Regions from separate parts of the Streptomyces sp. NPDC007084 genome, predicted to be linked through region 1. Evidence: riboswitches for the same ligand, from Rfam matches in the RefSeq annotation. Region 1 holds a riboswitch; each other region holds the start of a gene.
The links. A riboswitch is a leader RNA that binds a small molecule or an ion and turns the genes downstream of it on or off. The one in region 1 is predicted to bind cobalamin.
Positions count from the first base shown of each region.

Region 2: it holds a riboswitch for cobalamin, as region 1 does, so the genes downstream of both, AB0912_RS32790 (cobalamin biosynthesis protein) here and AB0912_RS05100 (ribonucleoside-diphosphate reductase subunit alpha) in region 1, are expected to answer to the same signal.
Region 3: it holds a riboswitch for cobalamin, as region 1 does, so the genes downstream of both, metE (5-methyltetrahydropteroyltriglutamate--homocysteine S-methyltransferase) here and AB0912_RS05100 (ribonucleoside-diphosphate reductase subunit alpha) in region 1, are expected to answer to the same signal.
Region 4: it holds a riboswitch for cobalamin, as region 1 does, so the genes downstream of both, AB0912_RS06770 (CbtB-domain containing protein) here and AB0912_RS05100 (ribonucleoside-diphosphate reductase subunit alpha) in region 1, are expected to answer to the same signal.

Region 1 is NZ_JBEYFY010000004.1:6,972-12,282, forward strand. Features, by position in the region: gene mctP (monocarboxylate uptake permease MctP) at 1-1,424, shown strand, start outside; cobalamin riboswitch at 1,771-1,957, shown strand; gene AB0912_RS05100 (ribonucleoside-diphosphate reductase subunit alpha) at 2,092-4,473, shown strand; gene AB0912_RS05105 (ribonucleotide-diphosphate reductase subunit beta) at 4,473-5,311, shown strand, end outside.
Region 2 is NZ_JBEYFY010000074.1:21,491-26,801, forward strand. Features, by position in the region: gene AB0912_RS32775 (class II aldolase/adducin family protein) at 1-431, opposite strand, end outside; gene AB0912_RS32780 (inorganic phosphate transporter) at 878-2,116, shown strand; gene AB0912_RS32785 (hypothetical protein) at 2,137-2,355, shown strand; cobalamin riboswitch at 2,493-2,637, shown strand; gene AB0912_RS32790 (cobalamin biosynthesis protein) at 2,743-3,726, shown strand; gene AB0912_RS32795 (cobyric acid synthase) at 3,723-5,285, shown strand; gene cobN (cobaltochelatase subunit CobN) at 5,282-5,311, shown strand, end outside.
Region 3 is NZ_JBEYFY010000078.1:7,158-12,468, forward strand. Features, by position in the region: gene metE (5-methyltetrahydropteroyltriglutamate--homocysteine S-methyltransferase) at 1-1,861, opposite strand, end outside; cobalamin riboswitch at 2,021-2,240, opposite strand; gene AB0912_RS33315 (GDSL-type esterase/lipase family protein) at 2,330-3,514, opposite strand; gene AB0912_RS33320 (WHG domain-containing protein) at 3,883-4,452, opposite strand; gene AB0912_RS33325 (FBP domain-containing protein) at 4,524-5,015, shown strand; gene AB0912_RS33330 (hypothetical protein) at 5,297-5,311, opposite strand, start outside.
Region 4 is NZ_JBEYFY010000005.1:87,140-92,450, forward strand. Features, by position in the region: gene AB0912_RS06760 (3-hydroxybutyryl-CoA dehydrogenase) at 1-800, shown strand, start outside; gene AB0912_RS06765 (CbtA family protein) at 919-1,677, opposite strand; gene AB0912_RS06770 (CbtB-domain containing protein) at 1,700-1,921, opposite strand; cobalamin riboswitch at 1,959-2,103, opposite strand; partial or broken gene AB0912_RS06775 (3-hydroxyisobutyrate dehydrogenase) at 2,217-2,372, opposite strand; gene AB0912_RS06780 (enoyl-CoA hydratase/isomerase family protein) at 2,519-3,610, opposite strand; partial or broken gene AB0912_RS06785 (acyl-CoA dehydrogenase family protein) at 3,607-4,019, opposite strand; gene AB0912_RS06790 (cupin domain-containing protein) at 4,103-4,612, opposite strand; gene AB0912_RS06795 (Rrf2 family transcriptional regulator) at 4,752-5,186, shown strand; gene AB0912_RS06800 (DsbA family protein) at 5,279-5,311, shown strand, end outside.

The DNA of each region.
Region 1 (5,311 bases):
ACACGGCGTACACCTTCGTCGCCGTCCCCGCGGCGATCTACGCGGCGGGCGCGGCCGGCTTCTTCGCCGTGCCGTACACGATCCTGGTGTACCCGCTGATCTTCACCTTCCTGCCCCGCCTCTGGTCGGTCTCGCACAAGCACGGCTATGTGACGACCTCGGACTTCGTGCGCGGCCGGTTCGGCTCCAAGAGCCTGTCGCTGGCGGTCGCCGTCACCGGCATCCTCGCGACCATGCCGTACATCGCGCTCCAGCTCGTCGGCATCCAGGCCGTCCTGGACGTGATGGGGGTGGGCGGCGGCGAGAACACCAACTGGTTCGTCAAGGACCTGCCGCTGCTCATCGCCTTCGGTGTGCTGGCCGCGTACACCTACTCCTCGGGGCTGCGGGCCCCGGCGCTGATCGCGTTCGTGAAGGACACCCTGATCTACATCGTGATCGCGGTGGCCATCATCTACATCCCGATCAAGCTCGGCGGCTTCGACGAGATCTTCAAGGCGGCGGGCGACAAGTACACGGCGGCCGGGGCCGGCGGGGTCGTGCCGCCCGCGGCGGGCCAGTGGACCTACGCCACGCTCGCGCTGGGTTCGGCGCTCGCCCTGTTCATGTATCCGCACTCCATCACCGCGACGCTGTCCAGCCGCAGCCGCGAGGTGATCCGCCGCAACACGACGATCCTGCCCCTCTACTCGCTGATGCTGGGCCTGCTCGCCCTGCTCGGGTTCATGGCCATCGCGGCCGGCGTGAAGGTGCAGAACGGGCAGCTCGCCATCCCGCAGCTCTTCGAGAACATGTTCCCGGACTGGTTCGCGGGCGTGGCCTTCGCCGCCATCGGCATCGGGGCGCTCGTCCCGGCGGCCATCATGTCGATCGCCGCCGCGAACCTCTTCACCCGCAACATCTACAAGGACTTCATCAAGCCGGACGCGACCCCGAAGCAGGAGACCCGCGTCTCCAAGATCGTCTCGCTGCTGGTGAAGGTGGGCGCGCTGGTCTTCGTCCTGACGATGGACAAGACGGTCGCGATCAACTTCCAGCTGCTGGGCGGCATCTGGATTCTCCAGACCTTCCCGGCGCTGGTCGGCGGCCTGTTCACCCGCTGGTTCCACCGCTGGGCGCTGCTCGCGGGCTGGGCGGTCGGCATGGTCTACGGCACGCTCGCCGCCTACGGGGTGGCCTCGCCGACCCAGAAGCACTTCGGCGGCAGCTCGAAGGAGATCCCGGGCATCGGCGAGATCGGCTACATCGGCCTGACCGCGTTCGTCCTGAACGTGGTCGTCTCCGTCGTCCTCACCTTCGCCCTGCGCGCGTTCAAGGCCCCCGACGGCATCGACGAGACCTCGCCCGAGGACTACACCGCCGACGCGGGCGACCCCGGCGTCCAGGTGGAGCTTCCGCCGGCCACGGCGGGCGCCGGCCACTAGGGGAAACGCCTGCCCCTGCGAGAGGGCGCCCGCCTCACCGGGAGGGCGCCTCACCAGGAGGGCGCCCTGTCTCACCGGGAGGGGGATCGCCCCACCGAGAGAGGGGCAGGGCAAGGCAGCCGAGGACGGGCCGCCGGTCGCGAACCGGCGGCCCGTCGCCGTGCCCGTCCGGGGCCCTCCCCGCCCCCGGCTACTCCCCGCCCGGCCCCTCTCCCCGGCCAGTCCCCCTCGCCCCGGCCAGTCCCTCCCCCGCCGCGTCCGGGCCCCGTTCGGCGGCCGGGCCACATCCGGCCGCTCACCTACGAGTTGACCCCCCGGCACACTCCGTAGCGCTCTCCGGCACCGACACGACACAACATGTGGGGGTGCTCCCTGGGCCCGGCACAAGATGTATGCTCATGCTCGCTGTCGCCGCAGGGGAATCCGGTGCGAATCCGGAACTGTCCCGCAACGGTGTACTTGTGCGTGTTCGCGTATTGGGCGTGCCCGCGTACGTGTCAGTCCGAGGACCTGCCGACAGCGCACCCCGGCCACCCGGCCCGGGTGCCGACGACGTCCGGGCCTCGCGGAATGGGCCGGTGGACGCGGTGCGCTGGCTGCCCAGAAGCGTTTCCGTGTGCCCCCGTGCTCCCCGAAAGGCCCCGTGCCGAGCGAGGGAGAGCCCCACGTGACCATCGCGCCAGCAGATCCGGCTTCAGTGACCGAGCACCAGGCCCCGGTGGAGACCGACGGCCCCGGAGCCGCGCTGCTGCGGACCCTGACCGACCTCACCGCCGACCTCCCCGACGCCGACCCCGGCCGGGTCGCCGCCGCGGCGCTGCGCGGCCGGTCCGCCCGCGCCGACGAGGCCGAGCTGCGCGAACTGGCCACGGAGGCGGCGGCCGGACTCATCTCCGAGGACCCCGTCTACTCCCGGCTGGCCGCCCGGCTACTCACCATCAGCATCGCCGCGGAGGCCGCCTCCCAGGGCGTGACGACCTTCTCCGAGTCGGTCGCCGTCGGCCACCGCGAGGGCCTGATCGCCGACCGCACCGCCGAGTTCGTCCGGCTGCACACCGCCCGGCTCGACGCGCTGATCGACCCGGCCGGCGACGACCGCTTCGGCTACTTCGGCCTGCGGACGCTGCACAGCCGTTACCTGCTGCGCCACCCCATCACCCGCAAGGTCGTCGAGACGCCCCAGCACTTCATGCTGCGGGTCGCCTCCGGCCTCGCCGAGGACGACACGGTCCACGCCGTGGACGAAGTCTCCGCGCTCTACGGGCTCATGAGCCGGCTCGACTACCTCCCGTCCTCCCCCACGCTCTTCAACTCCGGTACGCGGCACCCCCAGATGTCGTCCTGCTACCTCCTCGACTCCCCGCTGGACGAGCTGGACTCCATCTACGACCGCTACCACCAGGTCGCCCGGCTGTCGAAGCACGCCGGCGGCATCGGTCTCTCGTACTCCCGCATCCGTTCGCGCGGTTCGCTGATCCGCGGCACCAACGGCCACTCCAACGGCATCGTCCCGTTCCTCAAGACGCTCGACGCCTCGGTCGCCGCGGTGAACCAGGGCGGCCGGCGCAAGGGCGCGGCGGCGGTGTACCTGGAGACCTGGCACTCCGACATCGAGGAGTTTCTGGAGCTGCGCGACAACACCGGTGAGGACGCCCGGCGTACGCACAACCTGAACCTCGCGCACTGGATTCCGGACGAGTTCATGCGCCGGGTGAACGAGGACGGCGTGTGGTCGCTGTTCTCCCCGGCGGACGTGCCCGAGCTGGTCGACCTGTGGGGCGACGAGTTCGACGCCGCGTACCGCAAGGCCGAGGAAGCGGGCCTCGCCAAGAAGACCATCCCGGCCCGCGATCTGTACGGCCGCATGATGCGCACCCTCGCGCAGACCGGCAACGGCTGGATGACCTTCAAGGACGCCGCCAACCGCACCGCCAACCAGACGGCGGAGCCCGGCCACACCGTCCACTCCTCGAACCTGTGCACCGAGATCCTGGAGGTCACGGACGACGGGGAGACCGCGGTCTGCAACCTGGGCTCGGTCAACCTCGGCGCGTTCGTCGTCGGCGACGACATCGACTGGGAGCGGCTCGACGAGACCGTCCGCACCGCGGTCACCTTCCTCGACCGCGTGGTGGACATCAACTTCTACCCGACCGAGCAGGCCGGGCGCTCCAACTCCCGCTGGCGGCCGGTCGGTCTGGGCGCGATGGGCCTCCAGGACGTCTTCTTCAAGATGCGGCTGCCCTTCGACTCGCCGCAGGCGCGCGCCCTGTCCACCCGGATCGCCGAGCGCATCATGCTCGCCGCGTACGAGGCCTCCGCGGACCTCGCCGAGCGCAACGGCCCGCTCCCGGCCTGGGAGAAGACCCGTACCGCCCGGGGCGTGCTGCACCCCGACCACTACGACGTCGAGCTGAACTGGCCGGAGCGCTGGGAGGCGCTGCGCGGGCGGATCGCCGAGGTCGGCATGCGCAACTCGCTGCTCCTGGCCATCGCGCCGACCGCCACCATCGCCTCCATCGCGGGCGTCTACGAGTGCATCGAGCCGCAGGTGTCGAACCTGTTCAAGCGCGAGACGCTCTCCGGCGAGTTCCTCCAGGTCAACTCCTACCTGGTGGCCGAGCTGAAGAAGCTCGGCGTGTGGGACGCGCAGACCCGTGAGGCGCTGCGCGAGTCCAGCGGCTCGGTGCAGGGCTTCACCTGGGTGCCGCAGGACGTGCGCGACCTGTACCGCACGGCGTGGGAGATCCCGCAGCGCGGTCTGATCGACATGGCCGCCGCGCGGACCCCGTTCCTGGACCAGGCGCAGTCGCTGAACCTGTTCCTGGAGACGCCGACCATCGGCAAGCTGTCCTCGATGTACTCGTACGCCTGGAAGTCGGGCCTGAAGACGACGTACTACCTGCGGTCCCGTCCGGCGACGCGGATCGCCCGCGCGGCGCAGGCGCAGGCACAGCCCGAGAAGACCATCCCCGTCCAGCAGGCCGCCGACCCCGACGCCGTCGCCTGCTCCCTGGAAAACCCCGAGTCCTGCGAGGCCTGCCAGTAATGACCGACACCACCACCGAGAAGGCCGTGTCCGAGAAAAACCTGCTCGACCCGGGCTTCGAACTGACTCTCCGTCCCATGCGCTACCCGGACTTCTACGAGCGCTACCGGGACGCGATCAAGAACACCTGGACCGTCGAGGAGGTCGACCTCCACTCGGACGTCGCCGACCTCGCGAAGCTGACGCCGGGTGAGCAGCACATGATCGGCCGGCTGGTCGCGTTCTTCGCGACGGGCGACTCGATCGTGGCGAACAACCTCGTGCTGACGCTGTACAAGCACATCAACTCCCCCGAGGCGCGGCTCTACCTGAGCCGTCAGCTCTTCGAGGAGGCCGTGCACGTCCAGTTCTATCTGACGCTGCTCGACACGTATCTGCCCGACCCGGACGACCGCGCGGCGGCCTTCGACGCGGTGGAGAACATCCCCTCCATCCGCGAGAAGGCGCAGTTCTGCTTCAAGTGGATGGACTCGGTCGAGAAGCTGGACCGACTGGAGACCAAGGCCGACCGGCGCCGCTTCCTGCTGAACCTGATCTGCTTCGCCGCGTGCATCGAGGGCCTCTTCTTCTACGGTGCCTTCGCGTACGTCTACTGGTTCCGCAGCCGGGGTCTGCTGCACGGCCTGGCGACCGGCACCAACTGGGTGTTCCGCGACGAGACGATGCACATGAGCTTCGCCTTCGACGTGGTCGACACCGTCCGCAAGGAGGAGCCGGACCTCTTCGACGACAAGCTCCAGGAGCAGGTCACCGACATGCTGCGGGAGGCCGTCGAGGCCGAGCTGCAGTTCGGCCGGGACCTGTGCGGCGAGGGCCTGCCGGGCATGAACACCGACTC
Region 2 (5,311 bases), on a different contig from region 1:
TGGGTGTGGACGACGGCCCGGGCGTCGGTCTCGCGGTGGAGGGCGAGGTGCATCGGCAGTTCGCTGGTCGGACGCAGCGATCCGAGTACCTGCCGGCCGTCGAGGCCGACCCCGACCGCGTCCGAGGGCGTCAGCCGGTCATAGGGCACCCCCGTGGGGGTGACCAGGATGACGTCCCCGACGCGGACGGACACGTTCCCGGAGGTCCCGACGACGAGCCCGTCGGTGACGGTACGCCGGGCGGTCGCGACCAGCTCGTCCCAGGCCGCCGCGACGCCCGCGCCCCCGGCGGCCACCCCGGCACCCCTGTCACCCCCGCCCGCCCCCGCGCCCTCGCCCTGGCCCTGGCCCTGGCCGGCGTCCTCGCCCTGACTCTCCGCGCCCCGCACGCCCCGCACGCCCCGCCCCCGACCCTCGTTCTCGTCCGTCATGTGGAGATCCTCCGACCGTCCCGTCCGCCGTTCCGCCCACCCGATCGCCCCGCCCGCGCCTCCCGTCCCACCGGCGGCATCGGCACCAGCCGGCCCGGACGTGACCCCGATCCTGTCAGGCGGCGGCGCCGACTCACCGGGCGCGGACGCCCTTCGGGCGAGCCAGGGACCCCCGGTGACCCCCGGCTGACCAGGTTCTTCGCTCTGGAGTGACCAGGATCTCCTCTCCGGCCCCGCGCCCGGCCCCGCCCGGTCCGCGCACCCCCGGCGACCCGTACCGGAGCCCGGTATTCCGGCTCCGTTCGAACCCCGTCCTCTCCCCCTCGGCACAAGCGGAATCCGGATACGCCGTTCGGGACACCACAAAGCCCGGCTCAGTTCATCTTCCGTTCATCCAGGTTGCCTACGGTCCACCTGCCACTGACGTCCAACAGAAGCCTGGGTAAATGGAACACATCACGCTCCTCCTCGGAATCGTGATCGTCACCGCTCTCGTGTTCGATTTCACGAACGGTTTCCACGACACCGCCAACGCGATGGCCACCACCATCTCGACCGGCGCGCTCAAGCCCAAGGTCGCGGTGGCCATGTCCGCCGTGCTGAACCTTGTCGGCGCCTTCCTCTCGGTGGAGGTCGCCAACACGATCTCCAAAGGCCTCGTCGACGAGTCCGGCATCCAGCCAGAAGTGATCTTCGCCGCCCTGGTGGGCGCGATCCTCTGGAACCTGGTGACATGGCTCGTCGGACTCCCGTCCAGCTCCTCGCACGCCCTGATGGGCGGTCTGGTCGGCGCCACCATCGCCTCGGCCGGCACCGGCGCGGTGCACGGGGACGTCCTGGTCGGCAAGGTGCTGCTGCCCGCCGTCGCCGCCCCGATCGTGGCCGGCCTGGCCGCGATGCTCGCCACCCGGCTGTCGTACCGGCTCGGCAAGAACGCCGGCGGCAAGGCCACCGAGAAGGGGTACCGCGCCGGGCAGATAGCCTCCGCGGGCCTGGTCTCGCTGGCCCACGGCACCAACGACGCCCAGAAGACGATGGGCATCATCACCCTGGCCCTGGTCGCCGGCGGCGCCGTCGCGCCCGACTCCGACCCGCCGGTCTGGGTCATCCTCTCCGCCGGTCTCGCGATCGCGCTCGGCACCTATTTGGGCGGCTGGCGCATCATCCGCACCATGGGCAAGGGCCTCACCGACCTCCAGCCGCAGCAGGGCTTCGCCGCCCAGACCAGCGCCGCGACCGTCATCCTGGCCTCCTCGCACATCGGCTTCTCCCTCTCCACCACGCACGCGGTCTCCGGCTCCGTGATGGGCGCCGGCCTCGGCCGCAAGGGCGGTGTGGTCCGCTGGTCCACCGCCACCCGGATGTTCGTCGCCTGGGCCCTCACGCTGCCCGCCGCCGCCCTGGTCGGCGCGCTCGCCGAGTGGGTCACCGGATTCGGCGCCTGGGGCACCACGCTCGTCGCCGTCTTCCTGGTCGGCTCCAGCTTCGCGATCTGGCGCCGCTCGCGCCGCGAGGTCATCGACCACACCAACGTGAACGCCGAGGAGCCCGTCGGCGTGGTCACCACGGCCATCGCCGCCGTCACCCCGCCCCCGGCCGGCACCGTGACCGAGGACCTCACGGCCACCATCCCCGCTCCCGCCGAGCCCGCGGCGACCCCGCCGGCGCCGTCCCGCGTGGCCTGAGAACCGAAGGAAGAAACAGCATGCACATCGACTGGTCGGCCCTCGGGTCCGTGTTCGGCGTCAGCCTCGGGGCCACCGTGCTCCTCGTCGGCCTCTTCACCCTCGGTGTCGCGGGCCTCGCCAAGAAGGAGTCCGCCCAGGGCGGCTCCGCCGTCGCGGCGGCCACCGGCGCCTACGTCTGCTTCGCGGCCTGCGCCGCGGCGGTCGCGTACGGCATCTCGCTCATCATGAGCAAGTAACCCGGGACGAACAGCCCCGAACGGGCCGTTGTCGGGCAGCACTTCACGGTGGGGTGCGGGACGGATCTCCGTCCCGCACCCCACCGTCGTGTGGGGCTTCGCACACTCTCCCTCCGCAGGTCAACAGCAAGTTGACGGCCGTTCTCACCGCGTGGTGGACTGCCCGGGCCAAGTACGGCGGCAGGTGAGGAAGCCGGTGCGAATCCGGCGCGGTCCCGCCACTGTCACCGGGGAGGAAACTTCCCGGGAAGCCAGGAACTCTCGCCGCCGGTCTCGTCGAACCAGGGCGCGGACACCCTGAGTGAGGACATATCGCCATGCGCGGCTGCCCGTTGCCGGACCTGTTGTGCCAGAGAGTTCTGCCGACCCCCACGGCCGGCTGACCCCGTGCGGGCCGATCGCGTCTTCGCGTACGGCGCCGCCGCCGGCCTCCTGGGCGACCTGCTGCTCGGCGATCCCCGCCGAGGGCATCCGGTCGCCGCGTTCGGGCGGGCGGCCACGGCCGTGGAGCGGACCCTGTGGCGTGACCACCGCGGGTGGGGCACGCTGCACACCCTCGTCTGCGTAGGCGGCGCCGCCGGGATCGCCGCGCTCGCCGGCCGCTGCGTGCGCCCCTCGGGGACCGCTTCCGTCGCGCTGACCGCCGCCGCCACCTGGGCCGTCGTCGGCGGGACCTCGCTCGGCCGTGAGGCGCGCGCGATCGGCGGCGCGCTCGCGGCCGGTGATCTCGACGTCGCCCAGGAGCGCCTGCCGCGTCTGTGCGGGCGCGACCCGCAGGCGCTGGACGCCGACGGCGTCGCCCGCGCGGTGGTCGAGTCCGTCGCCGAGAACACCTCCGACGCCGTGGTCGGCGCCCTGGTCTGGGGCGCCGCCGCCGGGGTGCCCGGCCTCGTCGCCTTCCGCGCCGTGAACACGCTCGACGCGATGGTCGGCCACAAGTCCCCCCGCCACCGCCGCTACGGCTGGGCCTCCGCCCGGCTCGACGACCTCGCGGGCTGGCCGGGGGCCCGGCTGACCGCCGTCCTCGCGGCCGTCGCCGGCGGCGACCCGCGCGGTGCCGTACGGGCCTGGCGCGCCGACGCCCGCAAGCACCCGAGCCCCAACGCCGGTCCGGTGGAGGCCTCCTTCGCCGGCGCGCTCGGCGTACGGCTCGGCGGCACCCTCTCGTACGCGGGCCGGGTCGAACACCGGCCGGTGCTCAACGGGGACGGGCGCGCGGTGCGGGTCGCGGACATCGAGCGGGCCGTACGGCTGTCCCGGCGCGTCGGCTGGCTGGCGCTCGGCGTCAGCGTCGCCGGACGCGTCCTGCTGTCCCGAAGGCCGGGGGCGAAGGCCGCCGCACGGCCGGTCCGAAGGGGGCGTACGGCATGAGCGGCGGACTGCTGGTCGCGGGGACCACCTCCGACGCCGGCAAGAGCGTGGTGACCGCCGGGATCTGCCGGTGGCTGGTGCGCCAGGGGGTGAAGGTCGCGCCGTTCAAGGCGCAGAACATGTCCCTGAACTCGTTCGTCACCCGGGAGGGTGCCGAGATCGGGCGCGCCCAGGCCATGCAGGCCCAGGCCGCCCGCGTGGAGCCGGCCGCGCTGATGAACCCGGTGCTGCTCAAGCCGGGCGGCGACCGCACCAGCCAGGTCGTCCTGCTGGGCAGGCCGGTCGGCGAGATGAGCGCCCGCGGCTTCTTCGGGAGACCGGGCCAGGAGCCCTCGGAGGGCGCGCCGCCGGGCGGTGACCTGCGCGGGGGCGGCCGGGAGGCACTGCTCGGGACGGTTCTCGACTGTCTGGACCGGTTGCGGGGCACGTATGACGCGGTGATCTGTGAGGGGGCCGGCAGCCCGGCCGAGATCAATCTGCGGCGCACCGACATCGTCAACATGGGGGTCGCGCGGAACGCCGGGCTGCCCGTGCTCGTCGTCGGCGACATCGACCGGGGCGGGGTGTTCGCCTCCTTCTTCGGCACGGTCGCCCTGCTCTCGCCCGAGGACCAGGCGCTCGTCGCCGGGTTCATCGTGAACAAGTTCCGCGGCGACGTCGGTTTGCTGGAGCCCGGCCTCGACATGCTGCGCGGTCTCACCGGCCGCCGCACCTACGGCGTGCTGCCCTTCCGGCACGGGCTGGGCATCGACGAGGAGGACGGGCTGCGGGTGTCGCTGCGCGGCACCGTCCGCGAGTCGGCCGTCTCCTCCCCCGCCGGCGCGGACGTCCTGCGGGTCGCCGTGTGCGCGGTCCCGCTCATGTCCAACTTCACCGACGTGGACGCGCTGGCCGCCGAACCGGGCGTCGTCGTGCGGTTCGTGGACCGGGCCGAGGAACTGGCCGACGCGGACCTGGTCGTCGTACCCGGCACCCGGGGCACGGTGAAAGCGCTGGCGTGGCTGCGCGAGCGGGGCCTCGCCGACGCGCTCTCCCGTCGGGCCGCCGAGGGCCGCCCGGTGCTGGGGATCTGCGGGGGCTTCCAGCTCCTCGGGGACCACATCGAGGACGAGGTCGAATCACGCGCCGGCCAGGTCGAGGGGCTCGGACTCCTCCCCGTCCGCGTGCGGTTCGCCCGCGAGAAGACGCTGGCCCGGCCGGCCGGCGAGGCCCTCGGCGAGAGCGTCGAGGGCTACGAGATCCATCACGGTGTCGCCCACGTCACCGGCGGGGAGCCCTTCCTGGACGGCTGCCGGGTCGGTGCCGTGTGGGGCACGCACTGGCACGGCTCGCTGGAGTCGGACGGTTTCCGCCGGGCCTTCCTGCGCGAGGTGGCCGCCGCCGCGGGCCGCCGCTTCGTGCCGGCGGCCGACACGTCGTTCGCGGCGCTGCGCGAGGAGCAGCTCGACCGGCTCGGCGATCTGATCGAGGAACACGCGGACACGGACGCGCTGTGGCGGCTCATCGAGTCGGGCGCGCCACAAGGACTGCCTTTCATTCCACCGGGAGCGCCCGCATGAGCACAGTGTTGTTGTTGTCGACCGCC
Region 3 (5,311 bases), on a different contig from region 1:
TCTCGCGCAGCGCGGGCTCGTCCACCTGGATGACCGAAGTCCCCGCCGCCTCAAGGTCGTTGACCTCGTCGCGCAGCGCGAGCGCGACCTGCCGGGCGGTGTCGCCGAGCGGCTGGTCGTCGCGGACGAAGGACCAGGCGAGCATGGTGACCGGCCCGGTCAGCATGCCCTTGACGGGCCGGTCGGTGAGGGACTGGGCGTACGTCGTCCAGCGCACCGTCATCGGCTCGGGCCGCAGGATGTCGCCGGCCAGGATCGGCGGACGCACATACCGGGTGCCGTACGACTGGACCCAGCCGTGCTGTGTGGCGAGGTAGCCGGTGAGCTGCTCGGCGAAGTACTGGACCATGTCGTTGCGTTCGGCCTCGCCGTGCACGAGGACGTCCAGCCCGGCCTTCTCCTGGAACGAGACGACCTCGCCGATCTCGGCCCGGATGCGCTCCTCGTACCCGGCGAGGTCGATGCGTCCGGTGCGCAGGTCGGCCCGTGCGGAGCGCAGTTCGGCGGTCTGCGGGAAGGAGCCGATCGTGGTGGTCGGCAGCAGCGGCAGACCGAGGTGGGCGCGCTGGGCGGCGGACCGCTCGGCGTACGGCTGCGAGCGGCGGGCGTCGGCGGCCGTGACGGCGGCGGCGCGGGCGCGCACGGCGGGGTCGTGGGTGAGCGCCGAGCCCGCGCGGGCGGCGAGATCGGCCCGGTTGGCGGCGAGTTCGGCCGCGATGGTGTCCGTGCCGTGCGCCAGACCCTTGGCGAGGGTGACGATCTCCGCCGTCTTCTGCCGGGCGAAGGCGAGCCAGCGCAGCACCTGCGGTTCGATGTCCCGCTCGACGCCGGTGTCCAGCGGCACGTGCAGCAGCGAGCAGGAGGCCGCGACGTCCACCTGGTCCGCGAGGCCCAGCAAAGTGCCCAGCGTGGCAAGGGAGTTCTCCAGGTCGTTGACCCAGATGTTGCGGCCGTTGACGACACCGGCGACGAGCCGCTTGCCCTGCAGACCACCGACGGCGGCGAGCGCGTCCAGGTTGGCGGCGGCAGCGCCGGTGAAGTCGAGGGCGAGCCCGTCGACGGGAGCTTTGGCGAGGATGGGCAGGGCCTCCCCGAGCCGGTCGAAGTAGGACGCGACGAGCAGCTTCGGCCGGTCGGTGAGACCGCCGAGGAACCGGTAGGCGCGTTCGGCGGCGTTCAGTTCGGCGGTCGTCCGGTCCTCCACGAGCGCGGGCTCGTCGAGCTGGACCCACCGGGCACCCGCGGAGCGCAGATCGGCGAGCACCTCGGCGTAGACCGGCAGCAGCCGGTCGAGCAGGGCCAGCGGGTCGAAGTCCGCGGCCACGCCCGGGGCGGGCTTGGCCAGGAGGAGGTACGTGACCGGTCCGACCAGGACCGGGCGGGCCGTCAGCCCGAGCGCCAGCGCCTCCCTCAACTCGGCGACCTGCTTGGACGAGTCGGCGGTGAAGACGGTGTCCGGGCCCAACTCGGGCACGAGATAGTGGTAGTTGGTGTCAAACCACTTCGTCATCTCCAGCGGCGCCACGTCCTGCGTACCGCGGGCCATGGCGAAGTAGCCGTCGAGCGCGTCGACGGCGACGGCGTCCCGGTGGCGCTCGGGGACGGCGCCGACCATGACGCTGGTGTCCAGGACGTGGTCGTAGTACGAGAAGTCGCCGGTGGGTACTTCGGCGATACCGGCCTCGGCGAGCTGCCGCCAGGTGGAGCGGCGCAGTTCCGCGGCGGTGGCCCGGAGGGCGTCGGCGCCGACGCGGCCCTTCCAGTAGCCCTCGATCGCCTTCTTCAGTTCCCGGTTCGGACCCTGGCGGGGGTAGCCGTACACGGTGGCCCGTGCTGCCGCGGCTGCGGACTTCGCTGTCACGGAAATCTCCTTCGCGAGATGTCTCCCTGGATCCCGATGGGACACGTGAGCGCGAAGGGTGACGGACCGGGCGGGAACACGCCGCACGCCGGAGCGCGGCCGTCCGCCAGGTATGTACGCCGACCCGCCCACGAGGTCACCGGGATGTCCGCGCGCGATGGTCGCGCACGGGCAGCGGGCAGGTCTTCGGACTCGCGGGCACGCCCTCCGGACGGAGGACACCTACTGGCCGTCGCTTCCCAGACCCGTCCGGGCCCAGTGCGTATGACGGCGGTCGTTCCCGCTCACCGCTGCGGGGCAGTCCCGGATTTCCACCGGGTTCCCTCTTACGACGCATCCCGCCTGGCGGACGGGGCGAACCAGCTACGGGCGCCAGCCTATGCGACGAGCGCGGTGCCGCGCAGGCCGCCCACATCCCGGACGGCTCCGGGAGCGCGGCGGCCGGCCGGCTCGGCGCGGGTGCCCGGTTCAGGCGACCGGCCCGGGGAAGCCCTTGGTTCCGTCGAAGGCGAGGCGCGCGAACCGTCCGCCGATACGACGGTGGGTCGCGGCGTCCGGATGGAGCGCGTCCGGCAGCGGCAGCTCGACGGCGTCCGCCTCTCCGTACAGCTCCCGTCCGTCGAGGTAGTGCAGGTTCGGGTCCTCGGCGGCCCGCTGTGCCACGATCGCGGCGAGTTCGTCGCGGATGACCCCGAGGGTCAGTTTCCCGCTCGCCCGCTCGGCGGGGTCGCCCGCGGCGCGGAACCGCAGCCGGCCTTCGCCGAGCGCGCCGAGGTCCGGGAGGCTGGGGCCCGGCGTTTCCTCGTGAATGGGGCAGAGGATGGGGGAGACGACGAGCAGCGGCACGCTCGGGTGGCCCTCGCGGACGGTGTCGAGGAAACCGTGCACGGCGGGGGTGAAGGCCCGCAGCCGCATCAGGTCGGTGTTGACGAGGTTGATGCCCAGCTTGAGGCTGATCAGGTCGGCGGGCGTGTCGCGCAGGGTGCGCGCGGTGAACGGGTCGAGCAGGGCGCTGCCGCCCAGCCCCAGGTTGACCAGTTCCACCCCGGCCAGGGAGGCGGCGAGCGCGGGCCAGGTGGTGCTGGGGCTCGCCGCGTCGGAACCCTGGCTGATCGAACTGCCGTGATGCAGCCACACGGGCCGCCCACGGTCCTGGGCCGGCTCCACGGGCGCGTCGGCTCGCAGGCCCACCAGCTCGGCGGTCTCGTTGTGCGGCAGCCAGATCTCGACGTCCTTCGGCCCGGCGGGCAGGTCCGCGAACCGTACGGTGCCGACCGTCCCGGGCGTGGTCGTCGCCGATCCCGTGGCCATGTCGAGGGTGAGGGTGTTGCCGCCGGGCGCGGACGATTGACCGGCGAGCCGGCCGTCGACGACGAGGTCGTACAGCCCGTCCGGCCGTGCGGGCGCGCCCACGTAGACGCGCTTGGTGGCGAGGACGTCCAGCTCGACGGTGGTGGCCCGCGTACGGAAGGCCAGCCGAACGCCCGACGGCTGGGCCTCCGCCATCGCCACTTGCCCGTCGCCACACTGGGCCCGCGCCCAGGCGGGCAGCCGGTGGGGCAGCACACCCCGCCCGGTGTACTCCAGCTCGACGGCACCGCGCACGAGGTCGGCGGTGATGGGTGTGGTGATGGGGTCGGGTTGGGTCTGCATGATGACATCGGCCTGTCGGTGGGGGAGGACGGATGGGGGGTACGGGGTCGCAAGGGCCACATGGGTCCACGTGGGCCAGGCGGCGTACGGGTCACACGGGTTGTGAGGCTTGTGCGGAGTGCGGTTGGCACGGTTGGCAGGGGTCGTGCGGCGTGTGTGGTGGATGTCGTGGGATGCCTGTGGCTGTCCCGCCTCGTGGGTGGTGGGCGCGTGCCGCCTGTCGCTCACCTCGCGGCTGCCGTGGGAGGCGACGGGGGTCAGCCACGTGGGGCCCGCATGGGGCCCTGCGCGATGCCAACGGGCTTCGGCCACCAGCGAGTTGAGGGATACGGGCAGGTGCCGGCGGCCGGGCGAGTCAGCCGCGTCGGTCAGGCCGTGGGCCAGTGGCGCAGCAGGGAGTCCAGCGCGTCCAGAACGCGCGACCAGCTCTCCTGTGAGTCGGGGGCACTGTGGCTGAACCCTCCGGCCAGCTCCAGGCTGACGTAGCCGTGGAACACGCTGCCCAGCATGCGGACGGCGTGGGTCTGGTCGGGTTCCGCCAGGTCGTAGCCCCGCAGGATCGCCCGGGTCATCTGCGCGTGCCGGACACCCGCGCTGGCGGCGGCCGTCTCCGGGTCGAGCCGGAGCTGTGCGGCGGCGTACCGCCCGGGGTGCTCCCTGGCGTAGTCGCGGTAGACGTTCGCGAAGGCGGTCAGGGCGTCCTTGCCGGCCCGCCCGGCCAGGGCTGTCGCCCCACGGTCGGCGAGTTCTTCGAGGGCGAGCAGGGCGATCCGCGTCTTCAGGTCGTGCGAACTCTTCACATGGGAGTAGAGACTCGCGACCTTGACGTCGAAGTGCCTGGCCAGCGCCGAGACGGTCACCTGGTCGAAGCCGACCTCGTCGGCCAGCTCCGCCCCCGCCCGTGTCACCCGCTCCGCGGTCAGTCCTGCCCGAACCATGGCGATCCTCTCTTCCGGCAGAACTGATTATGCATTTGCCTAATAGCTTTAGGCAAATTAGCGTGAGTGTTATGAAGCCGCTGACCGAGCAAGAGATCCGTGCCGCGTTCCTGAACTGCACGAAGGGCGAGGCGAAGCGCCTCTCCGTCCCCCGGGACCTGGCCGACCGGCCCTGGGAAGACCTCGACTACCTCGGCTGGCGCGACCCGCAGTCACCCGAACGCGCCTATATCGCGGCCGAGTTGGACGGCCACCTCCAGGCGCTCGTGCTGCGCTGCCCCACCCAGCCGTCCGGACACATGCGCCGCAGCATGTGCTCCCTGTGCGTCACCACCCACACCGGCGGTGTCTCCCTGATGGTCGCCCCCAAGGCGGGCAAGCCGGGGCAGCAGGGCAACTCGGTCGGCGCGTACATATGCGGCGACCTCGCCTGCTCGCTGTATGTGCGCGGGAAGCGTGACGCGGGCGTGGGCGGGCGGATGCACGAGTCGCTGACCTTGGAGGAGAAGATCCAGCGCACCGTGGCGAACCTCGCGGCGTTCGTCGCGAAGGTGACCGCGTGAGAGATGCCCTGGTGTCCCCGGTCTGCGCTGTCCCCGGTCTGCCGCCCGGGAGGGAGGGAGGGAGGGAGGGGACCCCGGAAGGGGGAGGCAAGGGGGAAGGCAGGGTCGGGGTGGGGGTGCGACTCCGCGTCCGCCCAGGAGCGGCGCGGCGATTCCGGGGCGGCGGATCGACTCGGGCCGGTCGACTCGGGCCGGTCGACTCAGGCGGGTCGACTCGGGCGGGTCGACTCTGGCGTATCGATTCTCCGCGCTTCACGAACCGGGCATCTGGCGCCTGACGGTCAGCCGGCGCTGGC
Region 4 (5,311 bases), on a different contig from region 1:
GCGCGCGGGCCGGCCTGGACACGGTGGTGTGCGAGGCGGACGCGACGGCCGCGCGCGGGGCGCGGGAGCGGGTCGCGGCCTCGCTCGACCGTGCGGTGCGCCGGGGCAGGCTGGAACGGGAGGCGGCGCGGGAGGCGCTCGACCGGATGGTCTTCACCGGGAGTCTGGACGACCTGGCCGACCGCCAACTCGTGGTCGAGGCCGTCGTCGAGAACGCCGCCGCCAAGACCGAGGTGTTCGCCGCGCTCGACAAGATCGTCCAGGACCCGGCGGCGGTCCTCGCGACGAACACGTCCTCGCTGCCGGTGATGCGCCTGGGCATGGCCACCGGCCGCGCCGACCGGGTGGTGGGCCTGCACTTCTTCAACCCGGTCCCGGTGCTGCCGCTGGTGGAGGTGGTGGCCTCGCTGCACACGTCCGCGGACACGGTGGCCGCCGTGGAGGCCTTCGCCACCGGCACCCTCGGCAAGACGGTCGTACGCTCCCGCGACCGGGCCGGCTTCGTCGTCAACGCCCTCCTCGTCCCGTATCTGCTGGCCGCCGTCCGGATGGCGGAGTCCGGCTTCGCCACCGCGGCCGACATCGACGCCGGCATGGAGCTGGGCTGCGCCCATCCGATGGGCCCGCTCAAACTGGCGGACATGATCGGGCTCGACACGGTCGCCTCGATCGCCGAGTCCCTCTACGACGAGTTCAGGGAGCCCCTCTACGCCCCTCCCCCGCTGCTCCAGCGGATGGTCGAGGCGGGCCTGCTGGGCCGCAAGTCCGGCCGGGGGTTCCACGTGTACGGGCAGGACTGAGCGACCTGGCGGCGCGTCCCTCCTCCCGGGGGTTCGGAGGGTACGGGAACGCGAGAAGGCCCCCGGGCGGGCCCGAGAGGCCTTCTCGCGTTGCGCTTGTGTCCTGGTCCTGAAGTGATCAGTTCGCGGCCGGAACCGTCCGGCCGGAGGGGACCGCCGCGGGCTTGGGTTCCAGCAGGCGTTGGGCCAACTCACCGAAGACGAGCCCGAATCCGCCCCACAGGGCGGCCTGCATGGCGAGCGCGGAGAGCCGGAAGCGCCAGAGCAGCGTGGCGGGGAAGTCCTTGGGGACCTCGTTGATCACGGGCAGGAACTCGTACGCCAGGCCGATCACGACGGCGAAGGCGAGCACGGCGACGACCGTCGCGTTCCAGTTGCCGAGCCTCGGGGCGAGCCGCTTGCCGAGGATGGTGGCGGCGACGGCCAGCAGCACGCTGAGGACCATCATCAGGAAGTACAGGGTGGTCCGCTTGCCGATGGTGTCGGGGTCGCCGACTGACGGCGGGTTGGCCGGGTACTTCAGGAACGGCACGACGTACACGGCGAGCAGCGCGCAGCCCGAGAGCAGGAGCGCGGTCGCGCGGGCGCCGAACCGGCCGACGCGGCCGAGGGCGAAGCAGTACGCCAGGGCCGCGATGCCGCCGAAGGCGATGCCGTAGAGCAGGACGCCGGTGGCGAGGCCCGCGGTGGACTGGAGGCTGCGGGAGACGAGTTCGACCTCGTGCTCGTGCGCCGGGGCGTGCGCCTCCTCGAAGCCGATCGCGCTGTCGACGTTCGGCTCGCCGAGGAAGTAGGCCACGACCAGGGCGAGGACGCCTGCTCCGAGGCCCGCGAGCATGCCGCGGACCAGGAGGTTTCTTACCGTTGCGGAGTTCATGGGCAGGTGCTTGTCTCTCGCGTCAGTGGCAGGGGAATCCGAGCAGGTGGCGGGCGTCGTGCACCCACTCGTGGACGTCCTCGCCCGAGACGACGGAGGTGGCGCCCTGTTCGGCGCCGACGAAGTACAGCAGGACCAGCATCAGGATGCCGAAGAAGACCGCCCAGGGTGCTATCGCCTTGAGCGGCAGCTTGGCGGGAACGACGGGGGTGGTGGCTGTCGGCGGAGCGACGGTCTGCGCCATGGCAGGACCTCCTCGGGAGTTCGCGTCCCATCTCGGTGGTGCACTGGATGACGTCTACGGGTCTGACTTGCGAGGCGTCCAGCGGACTGGGGCGTCTCGTTCACAGTGGCGCGACCGTGCCGGATTCCCACCGGCTTCCGTTCTGACGTCATCGATATCGCACCGACGGTACCGCGTGACGGGTACCTGGCCAAGACCGTGCCACCTGGCGTGATCTTCCTCTCGCACCAGGTGACACGGTCCGCCGGGGCCGCGGGCACGGTCCCGGGGCAGCCGCGGTCGGCCGGCGGCGTGGTCACGCGCGCGCGGCGCCACGCTCCCTGATGGCCCGGACGACGCCGGAGAAGTCCTCGGCCGCTCCGACGCGTTCGGCGTACCGCGCGTACAACTCGGTGGCACGGAGGCGGAGTTCGGCGCGCACTCCGCCGGCGCGCGCCGCGCCGGCCGCGAGGTCGTGTCCGCGGAGGCGGTGTCCGGCCTTGACGAGGTTCGCGGCCTTGACGAGGTTCTCGGCCTTGACGGGGTTCTCGGCCTTGACGGGGTTCTCGGCCTTGGGCCCGTCCATGTGTCCGAGTCCGATGAACGCGACGGTGCGGGTCACCAGGCCCGCTCCGCGGCGGTGCTGGGTCCGGCGAGCCCGAGTTCGCGGTCCCCGAGGGGAGCGAAGAAGCGCTCGACGTCGGCGTCGGTGACCTCGGCGAGGGTGGCCGGGGACCAGTGCGGGTCGCGGTCCTTGTCGATGATCCGGGCCCGGATGCCCTCGACCAGGTCATGGGCGGACAGCAGGGCGCAGGAGACGCGGTACTCCTGGTCGAGGACGCGCTCAAGCGGCCCGAGCCGCCGGGCCCGGCGCACCGAGGCCAGGGTGGTCTTCACGGCGGTGGGCGAGTGGGCGAGCAGGGTCCCGGCCGCCTCCTTGGCAGCCGGGTCGCCTACGGCGAGCAGCCGGCGCACGATCTCCTCCACGGTGTCGGCGCGGTAGCAGGCGTCGATCCACTCACGGCGCTCCGTCAGCTCCGCGGGTGGCGGCGGCTGTACGTGCCGGGCCAGGGCTTCCCGTACCGGCAGGCCGGCGAGGTCGGCGACCAGCGCGGGGAGCGCGGCGGACGGCACGAAGTGGTCGGCGAGGCCGCACAGCAGGGCGTCGCCCGCGGTGACCGATGTGCCGGTGAGGGCGAGATGGGTGCCCAGCTCGCCGGGGGCGAGGGCAAGCAGGTAGGTGCCGCCGACGTCGGGCACGAAGCCGATGCCGGTCTCGGGCATGGCGATCCGGGACCGCTCGGTGACGACGCGGACGCTGCCGTGCGCGGAGACGCCGACGCCGCCGCCCATCACGATGCCGTCCATGAGGGCGACGTAGGGCTTGGGGTAGCGGGCGATCCGGGCGTTGAGGCGGTACTCGTCGCGCCAGAACGCGGCGGACGCGGTGCCGTCCCCGTCGCGCGCGTCGTCGTGCACGACCCGGATGTCGCCGCCCGCGCACAGGCCGCGTTCCCCGGCGCCGGTGATGACGACGGTCCGTACGGCCGGGTCGTGCTCCCAGGCGGTGAGGGCCTGGTCGATCCGGCGGACCATGGCGTGGTTCAGGGCGTTGAGGGCGCGGGGCCGGTTGAGGGTGATGTGGGCGGCCCGGCCGTCGGTGTGCAGCAGGACGGGGTCGGCGGCGGCCGGGGTGTCGGTTCCGCTCATCCGAGGGCCTCCGTCAGGCCGCGGGCCACGATGACGCGCATGATCTCGTTGGTTCCTTCCAGGGTCTGGTGGGCACGCGGGTCACGGACGATCTTCTCGATGCCGTACTCGCTCAGGTGCCCCTATCCTCCACGCAGTCGCGGGGCCCGTTCCGCGACCGCGTGGCCCGTGTCGATGGCGAAGCGCTTCGCCATGGCGCACAGGTACGGCGCCCGGGGTCACCGGCGTCCAGGGGCCGCGCGGCCTGGCGCACCAGGGCGCGGGCGGCGGCGAGTTCGGTGGCACCACCCCTCCCCCGGTGGCACCACCCCTCCCCCAGGAGCTTGCGGGTCCTGTTGCCGATCGCCGCGATGTGATCGGCGTCGAACGCGTGCCGCAGCCCGAGGGTGCGGGCGGTGACGCGGACGCGGATCGCCCGACGGCCGGGAAAGCGGGTCCCGCCCGGCGGCGGGAAGAGCACTCCGTGTCGCGCCACCCCCGAGGTGCGGAGGTTCAGCCTTCGTCGTCCGCCGTCAGCACGTAAAGCTGGGGCAGGTTGACCACGATCGCCTCCTGGGTGCTGCGGGCGATGACGACGACGGCCTCCTCCGCCGGGTCGGGGTTCTCCTCGCGGTGCGGGACGAACGGCGGTACGAAGATGTAGTCGCCGGGCGAGGTGCGCAGCCGGATCTCCTCGGGCTCGGCGCCGGTTCCGTCGAGGAAGACGAACTCGGGGTGCCCGCTCACCACGTAGATGGCGGTCTCGGACGCGCCGTGGTGGTGGTCCGAGGACGAGGTGGCGGGGGCGACGTGGGTCTGGCCCATCCACAGCTTCTCGGAGCCCACCGTGTGGCCGCTGACGGCGGCGAACCGGCGCATGCCGCCGGTCTGCGCGGTGTCACCGTCGAGCGCGTCGGCGCGGATGTGGTGCAGACGGGTCCGCAGGGGCGGCAGGGACTCGCCCGCGGTGTCCGGGAGATGGGGGTGGAAACCTTCACCGGGGGTCGTCAGCGGCTGGCTCATGTGGGGCGACGCTAGAGCCGCCCCGAAAAGGATGTCAAGAGGTGTCCATTACCCGTCACCTGCGGCAATGTTCCCGCAATGTAGGTGCGGAAGCGGTGGAGGCCCCCGCGCGGGGCGCCGCGTCGGGCATCATGGCGGCATGCATATCTCCGCGAAGGCGGACTACGCCACGCGGGCGCTGCTCGAACTCGCCCGCGAGCCCGCCAGGCCCCTCACCTGCGAGGCCATCGCCTCCTCCCAGCAGATCCCCTTCCGGTTCCTGAAGTCCGTTGTCGGCGAGTTGCGCCGGGCCGGCCTGGTGCGCAGTCAGCGCGGCTGCGAGGGCGGGTACTGGCTCGGCCGGCCCGCCGGCGAGGTCACGCTGCTGGACGTCGTACGCGCCGTGGACGGCGAGCTGATCACCCTGCGCGGTGAGCCGCTGGCCGGCCTGGACTACCCCGGTCCCGCCGCCGGACTGCCCGGCGTGTGGCGGCAGATCGAGGCGGACGCCGCCGCGGTGCTCGGCGGGACGACCCTGGCCGCGCTGCTGCCCGCGGAGGCGGGCGGGCTGCTCAGCCAGAAGGGAGCCGCGTGAGGGCCGCGCCGCCCGGCACCGGGCCGGCGGCGGGCGGGCACCCCGGTTTCGGCGGGCACCCCGGTTTCGAGGTCGTCGAGTACACGGACCCGCTGTGTCCGTGGGCCTGGGGTTCGGAGCCGGTG